Regions from separate parts of the Enterobacter sp. ECC-175 genome, predicted to be linked through region 1. Evidence: predicted binding sites of a transcription regulator. Region 1 holds the regulator's gene; the other holds the start of a gene.
The links. Region 1 encodes LexA, which represses DNA repair genes until DNA is damaged. Its sites were predicted from a motif close to TNCTGTATGTACATACAGNA; they were not measured.
Positions count from the first base shown of each region.

Region 1 (10,625 bases):
CAAGCTGCTGGCCTTTCACCGCCTGATGCGCACGGATAAACCGATCGGCGCGCTGCTGCTGCTGTGGCCGACCCTGTGGGCGCTGTGGGTTGCTACGCCGGGCGTACCGCCCCTGTGGATCCTGGCAGTGTTCGTTGCGGGCGTTTGGCTGATGCGCGCGGCGGGCTGCGTGGTCAATGACTATGCGGACCGCAAGTTTGACGGGCACGTGAAGCGCACGGCCCATAGACCGCTGCCGAGCGGCCAGGTTTCCGAGAAAGAGGCCCGCACGCTGTTTGTGGTGCTGGTGCTGCTCTCCTTCCTGCTGGTGTTAACGCTTAACACCATGACCATTCTGCTTTCGGTTGCCGCACTGGCGCTGGCCTGGGTGTATCCGTTTATGAAGCGCTACACCCATCTGCCGCAGGTGGTGCTGGGCGCTGCGTTTGGCTGGTCGATCCCGATGGCGTTTGCCGCGGTGAGCGAATCTGTGCCGCTGAGCTGCTGGCTCATGTTCCTGGCCAACATTCTCTGGGCCGTGGCGTACGATACGCAATATGCCATGGTTGACCGCGACGACGACCTGAAGATCGGTATCAAATCGACGGCGATTTTGTTCGGGCGTCAGGACAAGCTGATCATCGGTATTCTGCAGGTTGCGGTGCTGGCGCTGATGGTGGCCATTGGTCGCCTTAACGGCCTGAACTGGGAGTTTTACTGGTCCGTGCTGGTGGCGGGGCTGCTGTTTGCGTATCAGCAAAAGCTGATTGCGAAGCGGGAACGCGAAGCGTGCTTTAAGGCGTTTATGAACAATAACTACGTGGGCCTGGTGCTGTTTTTGGGGCTGGCGATGAGTTACTTTTCATAAAAGTACGGCAGCCGAATGGCTGCCGTTTTGTTTTCTCCCTCTCCCCGTGGGTGAGGGCATCAGTCCGCTGATAACATCACTCGCCCTGCGTCGAGCTCTCAATCGTTAAACGCACGTCGGCGGTAATCAGCTCTGCCAGCATCTGATAGATCTTCATCGTCTCTTCCGGCTCGGCATCGCCCGTGTCGCTAATGAACCCTTCGTCACGCAGCGTCAGCACCAGCGAGCTGAACACCGCCTTGTCAAAGAACTCAGGCGCATTGATACCGTGCAGAACGGAGAGGCGCTGTGCCAGCGTGCGGCTCTCTTTTTCCAGCGTGCCGCGGTTAATGGACGGATTCGCGCTCAGCAGCCAGAAGGTGATGGCGTAGCGTTGCAGCGTTTCGCGCGCGCCAGCGGCCAGCAGCTGCAGAGTTCTGGAGCGTGACGGGTTGATGAGCAGCTCGTTCTCATTAACCGTAATCAGCCCCTGACGACGCATCTCTTCCGTCATCTTAGCCAGCTCGGCGGCCAGCTCGTCTTTGCTCCAGCGCAGGAACAGCTCCGCTTTCAGCATCGGATAGATGGCTTCAATGTGGCGTAACAGCTCCTGATGCGAAATGCGGCGGTGCTGGGTCAGAATGGCGGCCATCAGGGACGGCAGCATCAGCATATGCGTGATGTTGTTGCGATAGTAGGTCATCAGCACCGCCTGCTCGCGCGGCAGAATGATGATGTCACCAATCGTATCCTTCTCGACTTCAAACTTGTTCATCTGCAGCGCGTGGTCGATAAGCTCGCTGGCGGTAGCAGAAGGAACGGTCGAATCGACGGAGTACGGCACGTTGCGCATGATGCTCAGGTAGCAATCGAGCTGCTCGGTCAGCTGCTCGCGGGTGAGCGAGCGCTGGCGCGAGGCCAGAAGCGCCGTGCAGCACAGGTTCATGGCGTTTGCCGCACCGGCGCTGTTGATACGCACCATCAGCTCTGACGCAATGCCGTTGACGGTCGGCGTCAGCCACGCTGGACGCACCGCTTCGATGGGATCGATGGATTCACGCCACTCGGGAACGTGGGTATTCAGGTACGTCATCAGCGGCATTGGCTCGCCGAAGTTCACGTAGCCCTCGCCCAGGTTGCGCAGCTTGCTGAGGCCGCGCAGCATCTGCGGCAGGCTCTCTTTCTCTTTGGTTGCCCCGCGCAGCTCTTTGGCGTAGGTGCCCACTTCCATCACGTGCTCATAGCCAATATAGATTGGCACCAGTGTGATAGGGCGCGTACCGCCGCGCAGCATCGCCTGGATAGTCATCGACAGCGTGCCGGTCTTTGGATCGAGCAAACGTCCGGTGCGGGAACGTCCGCCCTCGACGAAGTATTCTACGGAATAGCCGCGGCTGAAAAGCTCGCCGAGGTATTCACGGAAGACGGTCGAGTAGAGCTTGTTGCCCTTAAAGGTTCGACGAATAAAGAATGCGCCCAGGCGGCGGAAGATCGGGCCCGCTGGCCAGAAGTTCAGGTTAATACCGGCCGCAATATGCGGCGGCACCAGCCCCTGGTGGTAAAGCACGTAGGAGAGCAGCAGGTAGTCCATATGGCTACGGTGGCAAGGCACGTAGACAATTTCATGGCCGTCATGTGCCAGCTGGCGCACGCGCTCGGCGTTATGGACGTTAATCCCCTGATAGAGCCGGTTCCAGGTGAAGCCCAGAATGCGGTCAGACAGGCGAATCATCTCGTAGGAGAAGTTCGCGGCGATCTCTTCCATCAGCGCGATGGCGTTCTGCTGGGCCTTCTCGTGGGAGATTTTCTTGCTGCGCGCCTCGTCTTCGACGGCGCGGGCAATCGCTTTAGAGGCCAGCAGCTTGTTGAACAGATCCTGGCGCGCAGGCAGGCGAGGGCCAACCGCGGCGAGACGCTGACGCGCAAAGTGCATACGCGCCACGCGCGCGAGCTTTTGTGCGATGATCTTGTCCGTTCCGTGCTCGTCCGCCATGCGGCGCAGCGAAACAGAAGGGGAGAAACGCACGAAGCTGTCGCGTCCCAGCCAGGAGACGGCGAAGAATTTTTGAATGCCGTTAAGCATGCGCAGCGGCGGATTCTCTTCACCCTTTTCACGGCCCGGTCGGCGGCCAAACATCACGGAGACCGGCACCATCTGCACGTCCAGATCGGGATTGCTGCGGTGCAGATCGAGGTAGTCGTGGAACAGCTTGATCGACTCTTCTTTCGGCGTGTAATAGGTAAACACGCGCGGCCCGCCGTGAATGAACACATAGCGCGGCAGCAGCGTACCGTCGACTTCCAGCGGTTCAAGCGGGTCAGGCAGATCGTGCGCCAGGCACTGCGCGCGAAGCGTTAACAGGTCAGCCTTCGAGTTATAAGGCAAAACGTACATAATGGGGCGCGAGGTATCGAGCCCTAATTCCAGCGCGGGTTCTGCTGGGATAGACTTACTTTTTACCAGTACGCTTAATGGTAAATTAAGTAATTTGTAGTAAATTCGTGGCCAGCCGGACATAAACGATGTAAAGCCTCTGGTTAATAATGCAATTGCGGCGCAAGGATAACAGAAAGCGCGCAAAATTTCTGTTGTTACCCGTCATACTTCAGGTGGCAGCAAACGCGCTGCGGCTGTAGTTATTGACGCTCTTTCCAATAAAAGGTTCTTTTAATGGCCAATAATACCACTGGGTTAACCCGAATCATCAAAGCCGCCGGCTATTCATGGAAAGGTTTCCGTGCCGCATGGCTCAATGAAGCCGCTTTTCGCCAGGAAGGGGTCGCCGCTATCGTCGCGGTTATCATCGCCTGTTTCCTGGATGTTGATGCAATAACTCGCGTACTTCTCATCGGTTCGGTGCTTTTGGTGATGATAGTGGAAATTCTCAATAGCGCTATTGAGGCGGTTGTTGACCGTATCGGTTCCGATTTCCACGAGCTTTCCGGACGCGCAAAAGACATGGGGTCTGCTGCTGTACTGCTGGCGATTATCGTCGCGGCGATAACCTGGGTCACGCTGCTTTGGTCGCATTTCCGATGAGCCTCGAGAAATAATTAAGTCCCTGGTTTTTTGTGCAGTTTTTGGTTCCAAATTCGCCTTTGACTGTATATACTCACAGCATAACTGTATATACACCCAGGGGGCGGAATGAAAGCGTTAACGACCAGGCAGCAAGAGGTGTTTGATCTCATCCGGGATCATATCGGCCAGACGGGTATGCCACCCACGCGTGCGGAAATCGCGCAGCGTCTGGGCTTCCGTTCTCCAAACGCTGCCGAGGAACACCTGAAAGCGCTGGCACGTAAAGGCGTGATTGAGATCGTCTCCGGCGCGTCTCGCGGTATTCGTCTGCTTGTCGAAGAAGAGACGGGTATTCCGCTGGTTGGCCGCGTTGCAGCCGGTGAGCCGCTGCTGGCGCAGCAGCATATTGAAGGCCACTATCAGGTCGATCCTGGGATGTTCAAGCCAAGCGCTGACTTCCTGCTGCGCGTTAGCGGGATGTCCATGAAAGACATCGGGATTCTTGACGGTGACCTGCTGGCCGTTCACAAGACGCAGGACGTGCGCAACGGGCAGGTTGTTGTCGCGCGTATTGATGACGAAGTGACCGTTAAGCGCCTGAAAAAACAGGGCAACACCGTGCAGCTTCTGCCGGAAAACAACGAGTTCACGCCGATTGTGGTAGACCTGCGCGAACAGAGCTTCTCCATCGAGGGCCTGGCGGTTGGCGTTATCCGCAACGGCGAATGGCTGTAATCTCTTCCTGACGGGCTGCGGTTTCTCCGCGGCCCGTTTCGTATTATCGTCCCCGGTATTTTCCCATGTCTCTGCTGACGGCTTCCGATAAAGCATTGTGGCGTCTTGCGCTGCCGATGATCTTCTCCAATATCACCGTTCCTCTCCTGGGGCTTGTTGATACGGCGGTGATTGGCCACCTTGACTCTCCCGTGTATCTGGGCGGCGTCGCGATTGGCGCAACGGCGACCAGCTTCCTCTTTATGCTGCTGCTCTTTTTGCGCATGAGCACCACCGGGCTGACGGCGCAGGCGTATGGCGCGAAAGATCCGCTGCGCCTGGCGCGCGCGCTGGTGCAGCCGTTAATCCTGGCGGTGGGCGCAGGAATACTGATTGTCCTGCTGCGCTCTCCGCTTATTGATTTAGCGCTGCATATCGTCGGCGGCAGCGAGGCGGTGCTTGAGCAGGCGAGGCGTTTTCTGGCGATCCGCTGGCTTAGTGCGCCCGCGTCGCTGGCAAACCTCGTTTTGCTCGGGTGGCTGCTGGGCGTTCAGTATGCCCGCGCCCCGGTGATCCTGCTGGTGGTGGGCAACCTGCTTAATATCGTCCTCGATCTGTGGCTAGTCATCGGCCTGCACATGAACGTGCAGGGAGCGGCTCTTGCGACGGTAGTGGCGGAGTACGGCACGCTTCTCATCGGATTAGGGATGGTCTGGCGCGTGCTGGCGATGCGCGGGATCTCGGTTGCGCTGCTGAAAAAGGCCTGGCGCGGCAATATTCGCAAGCTGCTGGCGCTCAACCGCGACATCATGCTGCGTTCGCTTCTGCTACAGCTGTGCTTTGGCGCGCTGACCGTCTACGGCGCGCGGCTTGGGCCTGAGATTGTCGCGGTCAATGCGGTTCTGATGACGCTGCTGACCTTTACGGCCTATGCGCTGGACGGCTTTGCCTATGCCGTTGAGGCGCACTCCGGTCAGGCCTATGGCGCAGGGAAAAGCGGCCAGCTGCGCGACGTCTGGCGTGCCGCCTGTCGTCAGGCAGGGCTGGTAGCCCTCGCATTCGCAGTGGTTTACGCCGGTTTTGGCCAGTCAATCGTTGCCTTGCTTACCTCACTGCCCGCGCTGCGTGAACTGGCCGGTCATTACATCGTCTGGCAGGTAGTGTTGCCGGTGGTCGGCGTCTGGTGTTATCTGCTGGATGGCATGTTTATTGGGGCAACGCGCGGGGCTGAAATGCGTAACAGCATGGCGGTAGCGGCGGTCGGGTTTGGCCTTACGTTGCTCACCGTTCCGTACCTGGGCAACCATGGCCTATGGCTCGCGCTGGCCGTTTTTCTCTCCCTGCGCGGGCTGTCGCTGGCCTTTATCTGGCATCGCCACTGGCGCAACAACACCTGGTTTGTGTCTTCGTAATCGTCGCGATGGTTAAAGATTCTGAATATGAAAACGGCCGCCGAATCCTTAACTACAATTATTATCACGTCCAGCAGAAAAGCACGTTACGGACGCTACTCAATGACGCTTAACACGAGGACACGATTATGAATAAAGACGAAATCGGCGGCAACTGGAAGCAGTTTAAAGGTAAAGCGAAAGAACAGTGGGGTAAGCTGACGGACGATGATATGACCGTCATCGAAGGTAAGCGCGATCAGCTTGTCGGGAAAATTCAGGAACGTTACGGCTACGAGAAAGACAAAGCTGAATCCGAAGTGAAAGACTGGGAAACCCGCAACGACTATCGTTGGTAACCCGGTAAACCCGCAGGTACAAGGATGTACTGTCAGAGGGCGGCGCTAAGCCGCCTTTTCTGTATGCCTAGCGCGGTTTCTTCTTTACCAGAATGGAGTGATCGTGCTGGCAAGCATCCTGATGCTTACAGGATTCAACCTCCACGCAGGCTGAACACAGGCCGTGCGCTTCAATCACATTATGCCGCAGGGCAAAGCCCATTCTGGCCGCCAGAGTTTGCATAATGTCCTCCACGCCTTCCGCGCCTTCTTCCTTTACGGCGCCGCAGCGGTCGCAGATAAACATCGCCGACGTATGGGTTGGCTGGTCGAACAGGTGGCACAGCACGTAGCTGTTCGTGGATTCGACCTTATGCACAAATCCTTGTTCCAGCAGAAAATCCAGCGCCCGATAGACGGTTGGCGGTTTCGCCTGCGGCTCGCTTTCGCGCAGCAGGTCGAGCAAATCGTACGCGCTGATGGCGCCCTGTTGCAGGCTCATCAGGCGCAACACCTCAAGGCGCTGCGGGGTCAGGCGCACATTGCGTTGCGCGCACAGCTTTTCAGCTTGCGCTAACAGCTCCTGCGTTGTGGTCTTATCCATTGGGCACCTCGGATGACGTCAGTGATAAAGACTCACTTTATCATGTTCTGCTTAAAACGCCGAGATCCGCCGGGCTGTGCTATACCTGACGCATCACATTCCGGGAAATGACCTATGAAAAGACCTGACTGTATTCGGCACTGGCGCGACGTAGAAGGCGCAGATGACTCCACCTATCCCGACAGCGATGAGCGTTTTTCCATCGGCGCGCCGCTGGCGCGTCAGCTGGGGCTGAGGCGAATGGGTATCCATCACGAGCGCCTCCCGCCCGGCCGACGCACCTCTTATCCGCATGCCGAAAGCGATGAAGAGGAATTTATCTACGTGCTGGAAGGCTATCCTGAAGCCTGGATCAACGGATATCTGTGGAAGCTGGAGCCGGGCGACAGCGTGGGGTTCCCAGCCGGAACGGGCGTTTGCCACACCTTTATCAATAATACCGACGAAGAGGTTCGCCTGCTGGTGGTTGGCGAAGCAAACAAAAAGCACAACCGCATCTACTATCCGCTTAACCCGGTGTATGCGGCAACGCGTGAGGACCGCTGGGTTGATCATCCTCCTCAGTTTTTTGGCCCGCACGACGGAAAACCTGGGCGAAAATAATTTCCTCTTCTATAAATATTGAGGGCCGTCACATATTACAACAGGCCGCACGGGAAATTTAACTTAGGGAAATAGCGGGTCTTTTGCGTCTTATTCACAGCAATAGTTCGTCCCTGTCTGGGTGATAACAGACAGGGGTTAATTCATAACAAAATTTATGACGAGCATACTGTGAAAAAACATTTTAAATTTTCGATGGTTAGCATTGCTGTCTCCTTTTTTATGGCAAATCAGGCGGGAGCAGCCAATACCTGGGCGGAAGCGCGCAGCGACGCGATGGGCGGTACGGGCGTTGCGGCGGGCAGCTACGGCAGCGGGGCGTTAATCAACCCGGCGCTGCTGGCGAAAGCGAAGCCTGATGATGATGTATCGGTGATCTTGCCTTCAGTCGGCGCGCAAATTACCGACAAGGACAATCTTCAGGACGAGATTGATAACATCAACGACAAAATCAATCACTATAAGGACGTGGTGGACAGCCTTACCCCTGGCGAAATCATTACCAACCCGTTAGGTTCAATCAACCAGTTCCAGGGCGCAGCGAAAGATCTCGCTGATGAACTCGACTACCTCAACGGGAAAACCGCCCGCGCCACGGCGGGCGCGGGAATTGCGGTGAGCATTCCTAACGATGTGTTGTCAGTGGCCTTTATGGCGAAAGGCTATGCCCACGGGCGGGTCAGTTCTTCAATCGATCCGCAGGATATTGATTACCTGCGCGGTATTCAAAACAGCGATCTCGTGGCGGCAGGCGTAGCGCTGGATGCTGCGCTCAACGGCACGGACCAAATTACCAAAAATCTCAACTCAACGGCGTCTGGCCGGGCGGCGATTGTCTCCGACTACGGTATTGCCGTTGCCCGTCAGTTTGACCTGGGTGGCGTGCCGGTATCCGTGGGCGTGACGCCGAAGCTGCAGAAAACCTGGGTTTATAACTACACCACGTCCATTTACGATTACGACAGCAATAAATGGAACGATAGCCGCTACCGCACTGACGATACGGGCTTTAACGTTGACGCCGGTATTGCTGCTGATTTCGGTGAGCACTGGACGGTAGGCCTGAGCGGGCAAAACCTGATGTCGCGCGACATCGATACAAAAGATGTCCGTATCCGCAACGGGCGCACAGGCGAAGTGGTGAGCTATAAAGATACGTATCAGATCCGTCCGCTGGTGACCGCCGGTGCGGCCTGGCACAACGATCTCGTGACCTTAACCGCCGACGGCGATCTCACCGAAACCAAAGGCTTCAAGAGCGAAGATACCTCGCAGTACGCGGGCGTCGGTGCCGAGATTACGCCGCTAAGCTGGCTGGCCGTGCGTGCCGGTTTCCGGGCGGATATGAAAGGAAACGACAGCAACGTCTTTACCGGCGGCCTCGGCTTCGCGCCGTTCAACACGGTCCACGTAGACCTGATGGGCCTGTACGGGGAAGACGAAACCTGGGGCGCAGGCGCGCAGCTCAGCATGACGTTTTAAAGTGCACCGGAGGCGCTGCGCCTCCGGCTTTCCTTTGTGCTATAGTAGCGCCCCTTTTCCACCAGATGCTTAAAACTTCGCCATGTCGTCAGAATTACAGACCGCTTTCCCTGCACACCGTTTCTCCATTGCGCCGATGCTCGACTGGACGGACAGACACTGCCGCTTTTTCCTGCGCCAGCTCTCCCGCCACACGCTGCTGTACACCGAAATGGTGACCACCGGGGCGATTATTCACGGTAAGGGCGACTACCTGGCGTATAGCGAAGAAGAGCATCCGGTTGCGCTGCAGCTTGGCGGCAGCGATCCGGCGGCCCTGGCGCAGTGCGCGAAGCTGGCGGAAGAACGTGGTTACGACGAGATCAACCTTAACGTCGGCTGTCCGTCCGACCGCGTGCAAAACGGCATGTTCGGCGCGTGCTTGATGGGCAACGCGCCGCTGGTCGCTGACTGCATCAAAGCCATGCGCGACGTGGTGTCCATTCCGGTGACGGTGAAAACCCGCATCGGCATCGACGACCAGGACAGCTACGCGTTTCTGCGCGATTTCATCGACACGGTTTCAGGGAAGGGCGAGTGCGAGATGTTCATCATCCACGCGCGCAAAGCCTGGCTTTCCGGCCTGAGCCCGAAAGAGAACCGCGAGATCCCGCCGCTGGACTACCCGCGCGTGTACCAGCTGAAGCGTGACTTCCCGCATCTGACGATGTCGATTAACGGCGGCATTAAATCGCTTGAAGAGGCCAAGGCGCACCTGGCGCACATGGACGGCGTGATGGTAGGCCGCGAGGCGTATCAAAACCCGGGCATTCTGGCGACGGTGGATCGTGAAATCTATGGCGTCGAGGGCGCTGATACTGACCCCGTATCCGTGGTGCGCGCCATGTACCCGTACATTGAGCGCGAGCTGAGCAACGGCACTTATCTCGGCCACATTACCCGCCATATGTTGGGCCTGTTCCAGGGCATACCGGGGGCGCGCCAGTGGCGTCGCTACCTGAGCGAGAACGCGCACAAGGCGGGGGCGGACATCGAAGTGCTTGAACACGCGCTGCGTCTGGTTGCCGACAAGCGCTAAATTTCGCTAAAAGATCGTCAAATTCACCACGCCCTGCACAACGTTGCGGGGCGTTTTGCTTTTAGAACAACGAGTTATTTTTGGCACGTTTCTTGTAATGACAACGGTATCATTCGGGATACGCGTGGGAGAGAACCATGTTAGAACTGCTTTTTGTGATTGGCTTTTTCATGATGCTGCTGGTGACGGGCGTTTCGCTGTTCGGCATTCTGGCCGCCATCGTCGTGGCGACGGTAGTGATGTTTATCGGTGGCCTGTTTGCTCTGACGATTAAGCTGCTGCCGTGGCTCCTGCTGGCGGTTGCCGTGGTGTGGGTAATACGGGCGATTAAATCGCCAAAACTTCCTACTTATCAGCGTAATAACCGATTCCGTTACTAAGGTATTGAGGGGTTCGTCACATACCTGCAACTTTTCCGGCAGCGCGGCTAAGAACAGAATAGGATTTACTTATCGAATCTGTCACTATGTCTGCCGCTACAGAATTCATCGAGCTGTACCCTACATACGGCCGAACTAAAAAAAGAAAGGGCTTCCCACGGGAAGCCCAATTTCTTTTTAGGGCCTA
Region 1 covers NZ_CP143776.1:876,177-886,801, forward strand. Annotated here, with positions in the region: gene ubiA (4-hydroxybenzoate octaprenyltransferase) at 1-847, shown strand, start outside; gene plsB (glycerol-3-phosphate 1-O-acyltransferase PlsB) at 924-3,344, opposite strand; gene V1599_RS04165 (diacylglycerol kinase) at 3,498-3,866, shown strand; gene lexA (transcriptional repressor LexA) at 3,975-4,583, shown strand; gene dinF (MATE family efflux transporter DinF) at 4,649-5,974, shown strand; partial or broken gene V1599_RS04180 (hypothetical protein) at 5,983-6,054, shown strand; gene V1599_RS04185 (CsbD family protein) at 6,103-6,312, shown strand; gene zur (zinc uptake transcriptional repressor Zur) at 6,380-6,895, opposite strand; gene V1599_RS04195 (cupin domain-containing protein) at 7,010-7,498, shown strand; gene V1599_RS04200 (conjugal transfer protein TraF) at 7,694-8,980, shown strand; gene dusA (tRNA dihydrouridine(20/20a) synthase DusA) at 9,063-10,058, shown strand; gene pspG (envelope stress response protein PspG) at 10,196-10,438, shown strand; gene V1599_RS04215 (quinone oxidoreductase) at 10,623-10,625, opposite strand, start outside.

Region 2 (10,625 bases), 1.8 Mb from region 1:
TCTAACCAGGGGACGATGGCCGGCGCGGCGCTGGTAAAAGACGCTATGTACAACGGCTCGCTGCTGATTCGGCTATTGCAGGGTTAACTCTTTCCCGCAGATGCAAGAAAAATTGCGCTATCTCAAGCCTGATAGCGCACACATCCCGTAGACTTCCCCCTTTGAATTATTTACCTGGTTTATATTTCCGAAGCATACCCAAGAGGTGGAGTGAGTCATGCTTAAGCGTTTCTTTGTTACGGGTACAGATACCTCTGTCGGGAAGACCGTGGTCTCCCGCGCGCTACTGCAGGCCCTGGCGGCGAGCGGTAAATGCGTTGCCGGGTACAAGCCCGTCGCAAAAGGCAGTAAAGAGACGCCTGAGGGGCTGCGCAATAAGGACGCCCTGGTCCTGCAAAGCGTCTCATCCCTTGAGCTGCCGTATCACGCGGTGAACCCCATTGCATTAAGCGAAGATGAAAGCAGCGTGGCCCACAGCGGCCTGATCAATTACGGCCTGCTGTCTGACGGCCTGGCGAACCTGAGCGATAAGGCTGACCACGTCGTCGTTGAAGGCACCGGCGGATGGCGCAGCCTGATGAACGATTTACGTCCGTTATCGGAGTGGGTGGTACAGGAACAGCTCCCGGTCGTGATGGTGGTGGGCATTCAGGAAGGGTGCATTAACCATGCGCTGCTGACGGCGCAGGCCATTGCCAATGACGGCCTGCCTTTCATCGGCTGGGTGGCAAACCGCATCAACCCAGGGCTTGCGCACTACGCAGAAATCATTGACGTCCTGAGTAAGAAGCTGCCCGGACCGCTGGTGGGGGAGCTGCCTTATCTGCCGCGCGCCGAGCAGCGCGAGCTAGCGCAGTACATCGATCTCGCGGCCTTCGGCGGCGTGCTGTCCGTAGATAGAGTCGTGGCGTAACGTCCGCGACAGCACGGACGCCACCACGCAGGCGACCAGCAGGCCGGGCAGTAAAAAATACTGCCCGGTCATTTCACAGACCATCAGCGCAGACATGATCGGCGCATGGGTCGTCGCCGCAAGCAGCGTCGCCATCCCCGTTAATCCCAGCAGAATCGCCGTCTCCGAGCCTGGAAGCCCCCACGCGAAAAGCTGCGCAAACAGCATGCCCGTCGCCATGCCGACAAACAGGGTTGGCGTAAAAACGCCGCCCGGCGCGCCCGAGCCGCTGCTGGCGAGCACCGCCAGCAATTTGCAGATGAATACGCCCGCAATCACCGACAGCAGCGGCGGCGAGATCAAAAACGCCTGCACCACGCTGTAGCCGTTGCCCCAGACCTTCGGCGTCAGCAGCGATAGCAGCCCGACGATCAGCCCGCCCAGCGCCAGCTGCCACGGGGGCGAAAGCCGAAGGCGCAGGAACAGCGCGTGGCTGGCGTCCATCAGCCACATCAGCAGCGGGCCGCAAAGCCCGGCGAGCAGCCCCGTTCCGACGATAAGAGAATAATCCATTGCGGTCAGCGTTTCGCTGAGATGAACGTCATACAGCGTATTGGCCCCCGGGCTGAGCAGCCGCGTGGTCAGCAGCGCGACCACGGCGGCAATCACCACCGGGCCGAGCGAGGCCAGCATGAGGGTGCCAAATAAAATCTCGGCGATGAAAAGGCTTCCCGCGAGCGGCGCGTGGTAGGCGCTTGCCATCCCCGCGGCCGCTCCGCAGGCGATCCACAGCTTCCACTCCGATTTAGGGGTGAAGCGGCGGGCAAACAGCGAGGCGGCGAGGGCGGCGAGCAGGATCATCGCGCCCTCCCGGCCGATGGCGCTTCCGCTGGACACCACCAGCAGCGATGCGAGGGATTTCACCAGGCTGGCCGCGTAGTCAAATTGGCCATCTCCCGTTTCCAGCGCTTCCATATAGTCCGTCGGCGCGTGTGGGCGCTGCGCCGTCATTCGCTGCCATCCCCACAGGAGCAATCCCGCCGCCAGCCCGCCCAGGGCAGGCGTCAGCGCGCGTCGCCAGGGCGAGAGGGCCGCCGCCGCGTTAACCAGGCTGCCGCTTTCGTTACTGAGAAACAGCCATTCCAGCAGATACATGGAATGGCGAAAGATCGCCACGGCGAGGGCGGCCAGAACGCCGGTGACGGTGGCTATCAGAAGTCGGCGAAACATCGCCCGGATGTCAGGGTAAGCGTGAAGGCGCTGCATGGGTTACGCATCAACGGGAAAGATACAATATTGTGGCGGCAAATCGCGGGGTTAGCAAAAGTTATGCGTGCGAAAAAAAACCGGGCAGCGCCCGGTGTGGAGGTTAGCTGTCGCTGTGGATATTGAGCGCCCGCCGCGTGCGGCCCGAGCTGAGGTATTCCGCAATGTAGTCCTGCGAGATTTCGCCGTTGTAGCGTCCGTCTTCGTCCACGATCGGCATCCAGCTGGTGTTGCTCTCATACAGGCGGGAGAGCACCACGCGCAGGTTGTCTTCCGCCTTGCCGGTCATGCGGAACGGGTGCAGCAGATCCGCGCACGTGCCGCTGGCGTGGCGCGCTTCACGGCGCTTCACAAATCCCAGCGGCTTGCCGTGTTCATCGACCACGGTGATGGCGCGAATGTCGTTATCATCCATCAGCGCAAACGCCTCCGGCAGCGGGGTAGAGCTGCGGACCGTAATCGTCGGCTGTTGGTCCGTGACGTCGCCCGCGGAGACCAGTAGCAGGCGCTTCAGGGTGCGGTCCTGCCCAACGAAGGAGCCGACAAACTCGTTCGCCGGCTTCGCCAGCAGCTCGTCCGGGCTGGCGCACTGCACGATGCGCCCCTGGCGGAAGACGGCGATGCGGTCGCCCAGCTTCAGCGCTTCGTCAATATCGTGGCTCACCAGCATCACCGTTTTCTTCAGCTTGCGCTGCATCTCGAGGAACTGGTTCTGGATCACCTCGCGGTTGATTGGGTCGACCGCGCCGAACGGTTCGTCCATCAGCAGCACCGGAGGATCGGCCGCCAGCGCGCGGATCACGCCGATACGCTGCTGCTGGCCGCCGGACATTTCGCGCGGATAGCGGTTGAGGAACTTGTGCGGGTCCATCGCCACCATGTCCATGAGCTCCTCGGCGCGCGTTTTGCAGCGGGCTTTGTCCCAGCCCAGCATGCGCGGCACCACGGTAATGTTCTCTTCGATGGTCATGTTCGGGAACAGGCCAATCTGCTGGATCACGTAGCCAATGTTGCGGCGCAGGGTCACGGTGTCCATTGCGCTGGTGTCTTCGCCGTTGATCAGGATCTTACCGCTGCTTGGCGCAATCAGGCGGTTAATCATCTTAAGCGTGGTGGTTTTGCCGCAGCCGGACGGGCCGAGCAGGACGCACATTTCACCTTCCGGCACGTTCAGATTAACGTTGTCGACGGCCTTAAACGTCTGGCCGTGCTTCTGTGAAAATTGCTTGGTGAGGTTTTCCAGTTTTATCATTATCGAATCCCCTTTGGAGTCAGAGCCACCTGCAGACGGTGCAGCAGCCAGTCGAGCACGATGGCTAAAAGACAAATCATCAGCGCGCCCGCAATCAACATACGAATATCGCTCCCGCCGATGCCGTTAAGCAGCAGCAGGCCAAGGCCGCCCGCGCCGATGACGGCGGCAATTGCCATGACGCCGATATTCATCACCACGGCGGTGCGGATCCCGCCGAAAATGACCGGCAGCGCCATCGGGATTTCAACCCAGCGCAGGCGCTGCCAGAAGGTCATCCCGATGCCGCGGCCCGCCTCGCGCAGGCCCGGCGGCAGGCTGTCCAGCGCCGTGTGGGTGTTACGCACAATTGGCAGCAGCGAATAGAGAAACACCGCGGTCACGGCGGGCAGGGCGCCAATCCCCTGACCGATTAGCGAAAAGAGCGGGATCATCAGGCCAAACAGGGCAATAGACGGAATGGTCAGCACGATGGTCGCAATCCCCAGCACCGGCGTCGCCAGCCATTTGTGCCGGACGATTAAAATCCCCAACGGAACGCCGATGATAATCGCCAGCCCCACGGCCAGCGCTACCAGCCACAGGTGCTGCAGCGTCAGCGTTAAGAGATAGTCCCAGTTATCAATAATGTAGTGAATCGTCTCCATAGCGCCTCCTACAGCAACTGTTTGCTACGCAGGAAATCACGGGCGACCTGCTGCGGTGACTGATGGTCAATATCCACCTTCTTGTTTAGCTCGGTGATGACGTCGTTATTGAGCTGGGCGGAGAGGGTGTTAAGCGCCTCTTCGAGGCCCGGATTGGCCTCCAGCGTGTCTTTGCGCACCACCGGGGTAACCGCATAGCTCGGGAAAAAGCCTTTATCATCTTCCAGCACCTTCAGGTCGAAGCCCTTCACGCGGCCGTCGGTGGTGTAGATGAGGCCAGCGTCAACGAAGCCGTCGCGCACGGCGTTATACACCAGGCCCGGGTCCATCTGGCGGATCTGCGGGCGATCCAGCGCCATGCCATACGCCGCCTGCAGCGGCTTCATGCCGTCGCTGCGCCCGGCAAACTCCAGGTCCAGCCCGAGCAGCCAGTTGTTGTCCGGGTCGGTTTTACGAACCTGTTCAATCTTTGCCACCATCTCCGACATGGTGTTGATATGCTCCGCTTCGGCGCGCTTGCGCTGCATCGCGAAGGCGTAGGTGTTGTTCATGTCCGCGGGCTTGAGCCACACCAGGCCGTGCTTCGCGTCCAGGCGTTTCACGGTCTCGTAGGACTCCTCTGGCGACATACGCTTGTTGATGTGGTTGAAGATAATCAGCGACGTACCGGTGTATTCCCAGGTCATGTCAATCTGCTTGTTGATCATCGCGTTGCGGGAGATGACGGTGGCGATATTGGTCTGCGGCTGTACCTGAAACCCTTTTTTCTGCAGATATTGCACGGTCATCGCCGAGAGGATGTGCTGCTCGGTAAAGCTTTTGGTGGCCAGGATCAGCGGGGCGGCGAGCGCCTGGCTGGAGAAGAGCGCGGCGGCGCACAGCGCCGTCAGGCTGGAAAACAGTCTCATACACAGCTCCTTGTTATTGTTATCGGGCGAGGTGCGGGCTCATCAGGCGGCCCAGCGCGGCCAGCAGCGTATCCAGAATCAGAGCGAACAGGGCGGTGGCCGCCGCGCCGAGGATCAGCGTCGGGAAATCGTTGAGGTAGATGCCCGGGAAAATCAGCTCGCCGTAGCTGCTGGCGCCGATCAGGAACGCCAGCGGCGCGGTCCCCACGTTAATCGCCGTGGCGATGCGGATGCCGGACAGCATCACCGGCCACGCGTTAGGGATTTCAACCTGGCGCAGGCGCTGCCATTTGGTCATGCCGATGCCGTTTGCCGCTTCGAGCAGCGACGCGGGCACGGAGCACAGCCCGGCGTAGGTGTTTCTGACGATAGGCAGCAGCGAGGCGAGGAACAGGGCGATGATCGCCGGCTTATCGCCGATCCCAATGACCACCATCGCCAGGGCGAGGACCGCCAGCGGCGGAAGCGTGTTGCCGACGTTAAAGATCTGCATCACGTATTCCGCAACGCCGCGCGCCGCCGGGCGGCTCAGCAGAATGCCGCTCGGAATACCGACCAGCAGCGCGAAGAACATGGATGAGAATACGAGGATCAGGTGCTGTTGCCCGAGGTAGAGCAAATCAACCTGACGCGCCTTGATCGTTTCCAGCCCAATTCCCCAGACGAGGAGGGCGAGGACCACGATAATCGCGCCGACGAAGAGCAGCGAACGTTTAAGTAATGGGTGCATTGCGGTGTGTCTCCCTGTGCGCATGCGTTATAGCAACCGCCGGTTGCCTGTTGTTATGCCATGTTTCGGCAGGGGTCATTCAGCTATAGCAAGGGAATGGGAAGGGTTCCAGCGAAGGGGTAAAAAGAGTAACCCTATGATAGTAAGGAGATCTTAATTTAAGCCTTATGGGATAAGGGCTGTCAGCGGGTGGGCAGAATAGTCTTAAAGAGAGTCGCCTAAGGTGACGTTGTCACTTTAGGCGTGCAGGATGTCATTATCGGCCGACCGCTGCGCGCACCTTTCGGACGCGCCATGAGATGCGGGCAATCGAGAACGCGGCGACGAGGACCAGCATTATTCCCAGGGCAAGCATGGCGTTAAATCCAAACCCTCTGAAAAGGAGCAGTCCCGCAATACCGCCGGTAATAAACGAAAAAAGGGTCGTCAAATGGGTTTTGAGCTGGCTCTTTTGGGCCGCCGAATCTTTAGAGTAATCCCGACGGAGCATGGCAACCGCAACGGAGGCCAGAGATATGCCCGCATCGGTCAGCGTGCCGGTAATATGCGTCGAGCGTACCCGCCCCCCAGAAAGCTGAGTCGAGGTGGAATTATGGACGCCCATCAGCCCGCAGAGGAAAATAATAATTTCACGGTTCGTGGCGAATGAATGAAAATAGATTTCGTACAGCGACACGCCCGCCAGCAAGAGACCTTCAGCAAAAAGAACCTGACTGAATATCAGCCGAACGTTGTGGATTATTCCCCAAAGGACAGTGATTCTCGCAATAATTGCGCCCGTGACAAACGACAGGATAATGGCGCTAAAGAATAGAATGTCGCTAAGATCGGTAGAGGAGACTTCGCTGGACAACTGTGAGGTGTTGCCCGTCATATGGGAAGGGAAAAAGCCAAAAGCCCCCAGCGCGATAGCATTCAACACGCCCGCTGAGGTTGCCAGCCAGAGCGCGAGCCGGCGATCTTCCCCATGCGTTCGTTCTTTCTTTAGTTTAATCAGCAAAGAATACCTCCGGATTAAGCTTTGCCTGATCTCTCACGCTAGCAAAACGATGCTGCTGGCTGACCAGGATATTGCTTAATTATTATTTGATCGGAAAGTATTCGAGGTTTTGTAATTAATTAAACGCTTACGGTGAATATGCGTGACCGGATGCTAAAGGGTAAGCAAAACTGAACTCAGAGGGCCGACCCTTGGCGTGCGCATCTTACTCCGTCTGGTCTGTAACCGTTTCGGCGTTAAGTTCAGGGAGTTTGCTGGTGCGCAGAATATGTTGCACGGTCTCTTTGTGCTCGGCGAAATAGAGCCCGAGATCCTCCGCCTGCGTTTCGTCCATTTGTATTCCGCTTTGCAACAGCCATTCGGTGAAGGCGTCTGCCATGTCGAGCAGTTTGTCGTGAGCGTCGGCCTCTTTCTTCGTGGCAAATGTCATTTTCTCTTCACCTTTTCTTACGACAACATATTTGATTTCAACAGCCATGATGAACCCCTTATACTGTAATTATATACAGTATATCAGCTTAATGTATCCGTTGCAGCAGAAATGTCATTATAAGACATGCGGCGAGCTAGCTGGCTTGCACATCGGGATGCGCAAGCCAGCGTCTATTAGCGGTACAGCGTTTTTTCAGCAACGGGGATAAGCAGGGTGGACTGCCAGTCCGCGAGCGTCAGCTGGGTGAGCCTGCCCAGCGCGGCATAGAACGGATGCCCGGCGTGGTCGATAAACTCGGAAAGGAAACGCGCGCTCCACGGCAGCAGGTGCCAGGCGAGGAGCTGGTCCCGCTCGGCGTCGCGCCCGTTTTCTGCAAGCCACGCGGCCAGCAGCAGCAGTGTGCCAAAATGGTCTTCCGGCTCATTCTGCTGGACCTCGAAGGCGATATTGTTTTCGCGCATCCACTGGCGTAGGGCCAGCGTAGAGTCGCCAAACAGCACGGACTCGCGGTCCAGCCAGACGGACCCCCACGGCGGCGCAGGCAGCGCGTACGGGCCGATAAACAGGCGCTGCCAGGCGTCTGGCAACGCTTCATCGGAAGGGGTTCTGAACGTATCGGCCACAGGCTGCAGCGCCTCGTTTGCCAGCGGCCAGTCCTGAACCCAGTCTCCCGCCGTCAGCGCATTCACCAGCGGTGCCGCCTGCTCGCTATCAGGCGCAAAATAAAACAACGCGCCCAGCACGCGGGCGCTAAAGGCAAAGGCTTTACGGTCTTCTACTTCACTCATTACTGCATTCCTTACTCGCGCGGGGGTCACCCGCGCGCTTATGTTAACCCGCGATGGCCGTTCCAACGGTCATATGCAGACCGTAGAAAAGGCCGCGGCCAATCAGCTCGCCCAGTACGACCAGAACAACGCCGACAGCGAGACCAAACGCTTTTGGCTCCCGGTGACGAATCAGCGGACAGAGCCAGCAGCCCAAACCGGCAGCAACCAGCACAATACGCCAGACCTGGAGCGTACCATAGTCGGGGAGCAGGGCGCTGGCCTGCTGGATAGCGCTGTGGATCGTGGACAGATCCTGACTTTGCAGCACAATAACGGCACAGCTCGCCAGCAGCGCCAGCGCGCTGACGGCTGCCGCCAGCGTGCCTTTGTACGTTGCGTTCGCCGCGCGCAGCAGCAGCGCCGCCAGCAGTGGGCCACCCAGCGCCGCGGTCAGGAAAAAGGCGGCGGTAGTGTAACCCGTATACCACGTTGGCACGGTGTCGATCTGATACACGCGCGTCATGGCCCAGATAAAAATAATCCCGAGGAGCTGGCTCACCGCCATCCAGATCTTGCCGAGCGCGGGCGGCATTTTACCGATAACCGACAGCAGCCACCAGAATCCCCCGACGGCGAAGAAGAGTGAGCCCGCGGCGATCTCATTGCTGAGCGCCGAGTCGACCACGCGGTTCAGGGAGTTAAACGCGCGCAGCGGCGAGCCGAGGTGCAGCACCGAGGCCATAAACCCGACGCCCATCACCACCCAGAGAAAGAACATGCTGCGAACGATCCGCGCTTTCAACGCCGCGTCTTTTTCGTAAAGCCAGGCCAATCCGGTGACGATTAACGCCCCGGCCACGCACTGCCCAAATACGGTGAAGATCACCAGCGGCCATTCGTGCCATCCACTTCCCATCTCACACCTCCTTCGGGTTTGCCAGGTAGCCGGTGGTGTCACCCGTCGGACGGCTATTGGCGTTAGGTTTAATCACAATGCTTGGCTTCGTAAAGTGCGCGGACGGCAGCGGCGCGACCGCCGCCAGCTGGCCGTGCTTTTGACGCAGCTCATCAATCGGGCCGAAGTCCAGCGCGCGCAGCGGGCAGGACTCGACGCAGATCGGCTTTTTGCCGTCGGCGACGCGGGTATGGCAGCCGTCGCACTTGGTCATGTGGCCTTTGGCGGCGTTGTACTGCGGCGCGCCGTACGGGCAGGCCATGTGGCAGTAGCGGCAGCCGATGCAGACGTCCTCGTTTACCACCACGAAGCCATCTTCACGCTTGTGCATCGCACCGCTCGGGCAAACCTTGGTGCAGGCCGGGTCTTCGCAGTGGTTGCAGGCAATTGACAGGTAATAGGCAAACACGTTCTGATGCCAGACGCCGTTATCTTCCTGCCAGTCGCCGCCCGCGTATTCGTAGATACGGCGGAAGCTGACGTCCGGGGTTAAGTCCTTGTAGTCCTTGCAGGCCAGCTCGCAGGTTTTGCACCCGGTGCAACGGCTGGAATCAATAAAAAATCCATACTGGGTTGTCATGTGCTATTCCTTACGCCTTCTCGATCTGCACCAGGTTGGTGTGCTGCGGGTTGCCTTTTGCCAGCGGCGACGGGCGATGCGTGGTTAAGGTGTTGATGCACGAGCCGTGGTCTACGCGATCCCCGTTCATGTTGGCATCGTGCCAGGCGCCCTGGCCCATGGCGCTGACGCCCGGCATGATGCGCGGCGTCACTTTTGCCGGAATGCGCAGCTCGCCGCGGTCGTTGTAGACGCGAACCATATCGCCGTTCTTAATGCCGCGTTTTTCGGCGTCGACAGGGTTTAGCCACACCTCCTGACGGCAGGCGGCCTGTAGCACGTCGATATTGCCGTAGCTGGAGTGGGTGCGGGCCTTGAAGTGGAAGCCGAACAGCTGCAGCGGATAGGTGCTGCGCTCAGGCGCGTCCCAGCCGTCGAAGGTCGAGGCATAGACCGGCAGCGGGCTGATGGTTTCGTCTTTTTCCAGCTCCCAGGTGCTGGCGATGCTGGCCAGCCTGCTGGAGTAGATCTCAATTTTGCCCGACGGCGTTTTCAGCGGATTGGCCTGCGGATCTTCGCGGAATTTCCTGTAAGCGACAAAATGCCCGTTCGGGTCTTTGCGCTTGTAAATTCCCATTTGCTTGAGCTCTTCGTAAGACGGAAGCGCCGGATCTTTCTCGAGCATTTTGGCGTAAAGGAATTGCAGCCACTGGGCCTGCGTGCGGCCTTCCGTAAACTGCTGATACACGTCCGGGCCGAGGCGTTTTGCCACTTCGCTCATGATCCAGTAGATCGGCTTGCGCTCAAACTTCGGCGCGGTGACCGGCTGCAGGAAAATCAGATACCCCATGTTTCCGGCATAGTCGTTAGGAATAATGTCTTCCTGTTCAACGGTCATCAGGTCCGGCAGGAGTATGTCGGCATACTTTGCCGAAGAGGTCATAAAGTTGTCGATGACCACAATCATTTCGCACTTGCTCTCGTCCTGCAAAATGTCGTGGGTCTTGTTAATGTCGGAATGCTGGTTGGTGATGGTATTACCGGCATAGTTCCAGATGAACTTGATGGGCACGTCAAGCTTGTCTTTACCGCGCACGCCGTCGCGGGTGGCGGTCATTTCGGGCCCGCGGGCGATGGCGTCCGTCCAGCTAAAGCATGAAATCTGCGTTTTCACCGGGTTATCCGGCAGCGGCATACGCTCGATGGTGATGGT
Region 2 covers NZ_CP143776.1:2,648,352-2,658,976, forward strand. Annotated here, with positions in the region: gene mlc (sugar metabolism global transcriptional regulator Mlc) at 1-87, shown strand, start outside; gene bioD (dethiobiotin synthase) at 218-913, shown strand; gene clcB (voltage-gated ClC-type chloride channel ClcB) at 848-2,158, opposite strand; gene osmV (osmoprotectant ABC transporter ATP-binding protein OsmV) at 2,262-3,410, opposite strand; gene osmW (osmoprotectant ABC transporter permease OsmW) at 3,410-4,057, opposite strand; gene osmX (osmoprotectant ABC transporter substrate-binding protein OsmX) at 4,066-4,965, opposite strand; gene osmY (osmoprotectant ABC transporter permease OsmY) at 4,985-5,695, opposite strand; gene V1599_RS12690 (YoaK family protein) at 5,952-6,695, opposite strand; gene V1599_RS12695 (YebG family protein) at 6,901-7,173, opposite strand; gene dmsD (Tat proofreading chaperone DmsD) at 7,302-7,916, opposite strand; gene V1599_RS12705 (dimethyl sulfoxide reductase anchor subunit family protein) at 7,960-8,814, opposite strand; gene V1599_RS12710 (DMSO/selenate family reductase complex B subunit) at 8,816-9,433, opposite strand; gene ynfE (selenate/tellurate reductase subunit YnfE) at 9,444-10,625, opposite strand, start outside.
Region 2: the regulator LexA is predicted to act here: its motif matches at 7,187-7,206, upstream of V1599_RS12695 (YebG family protein).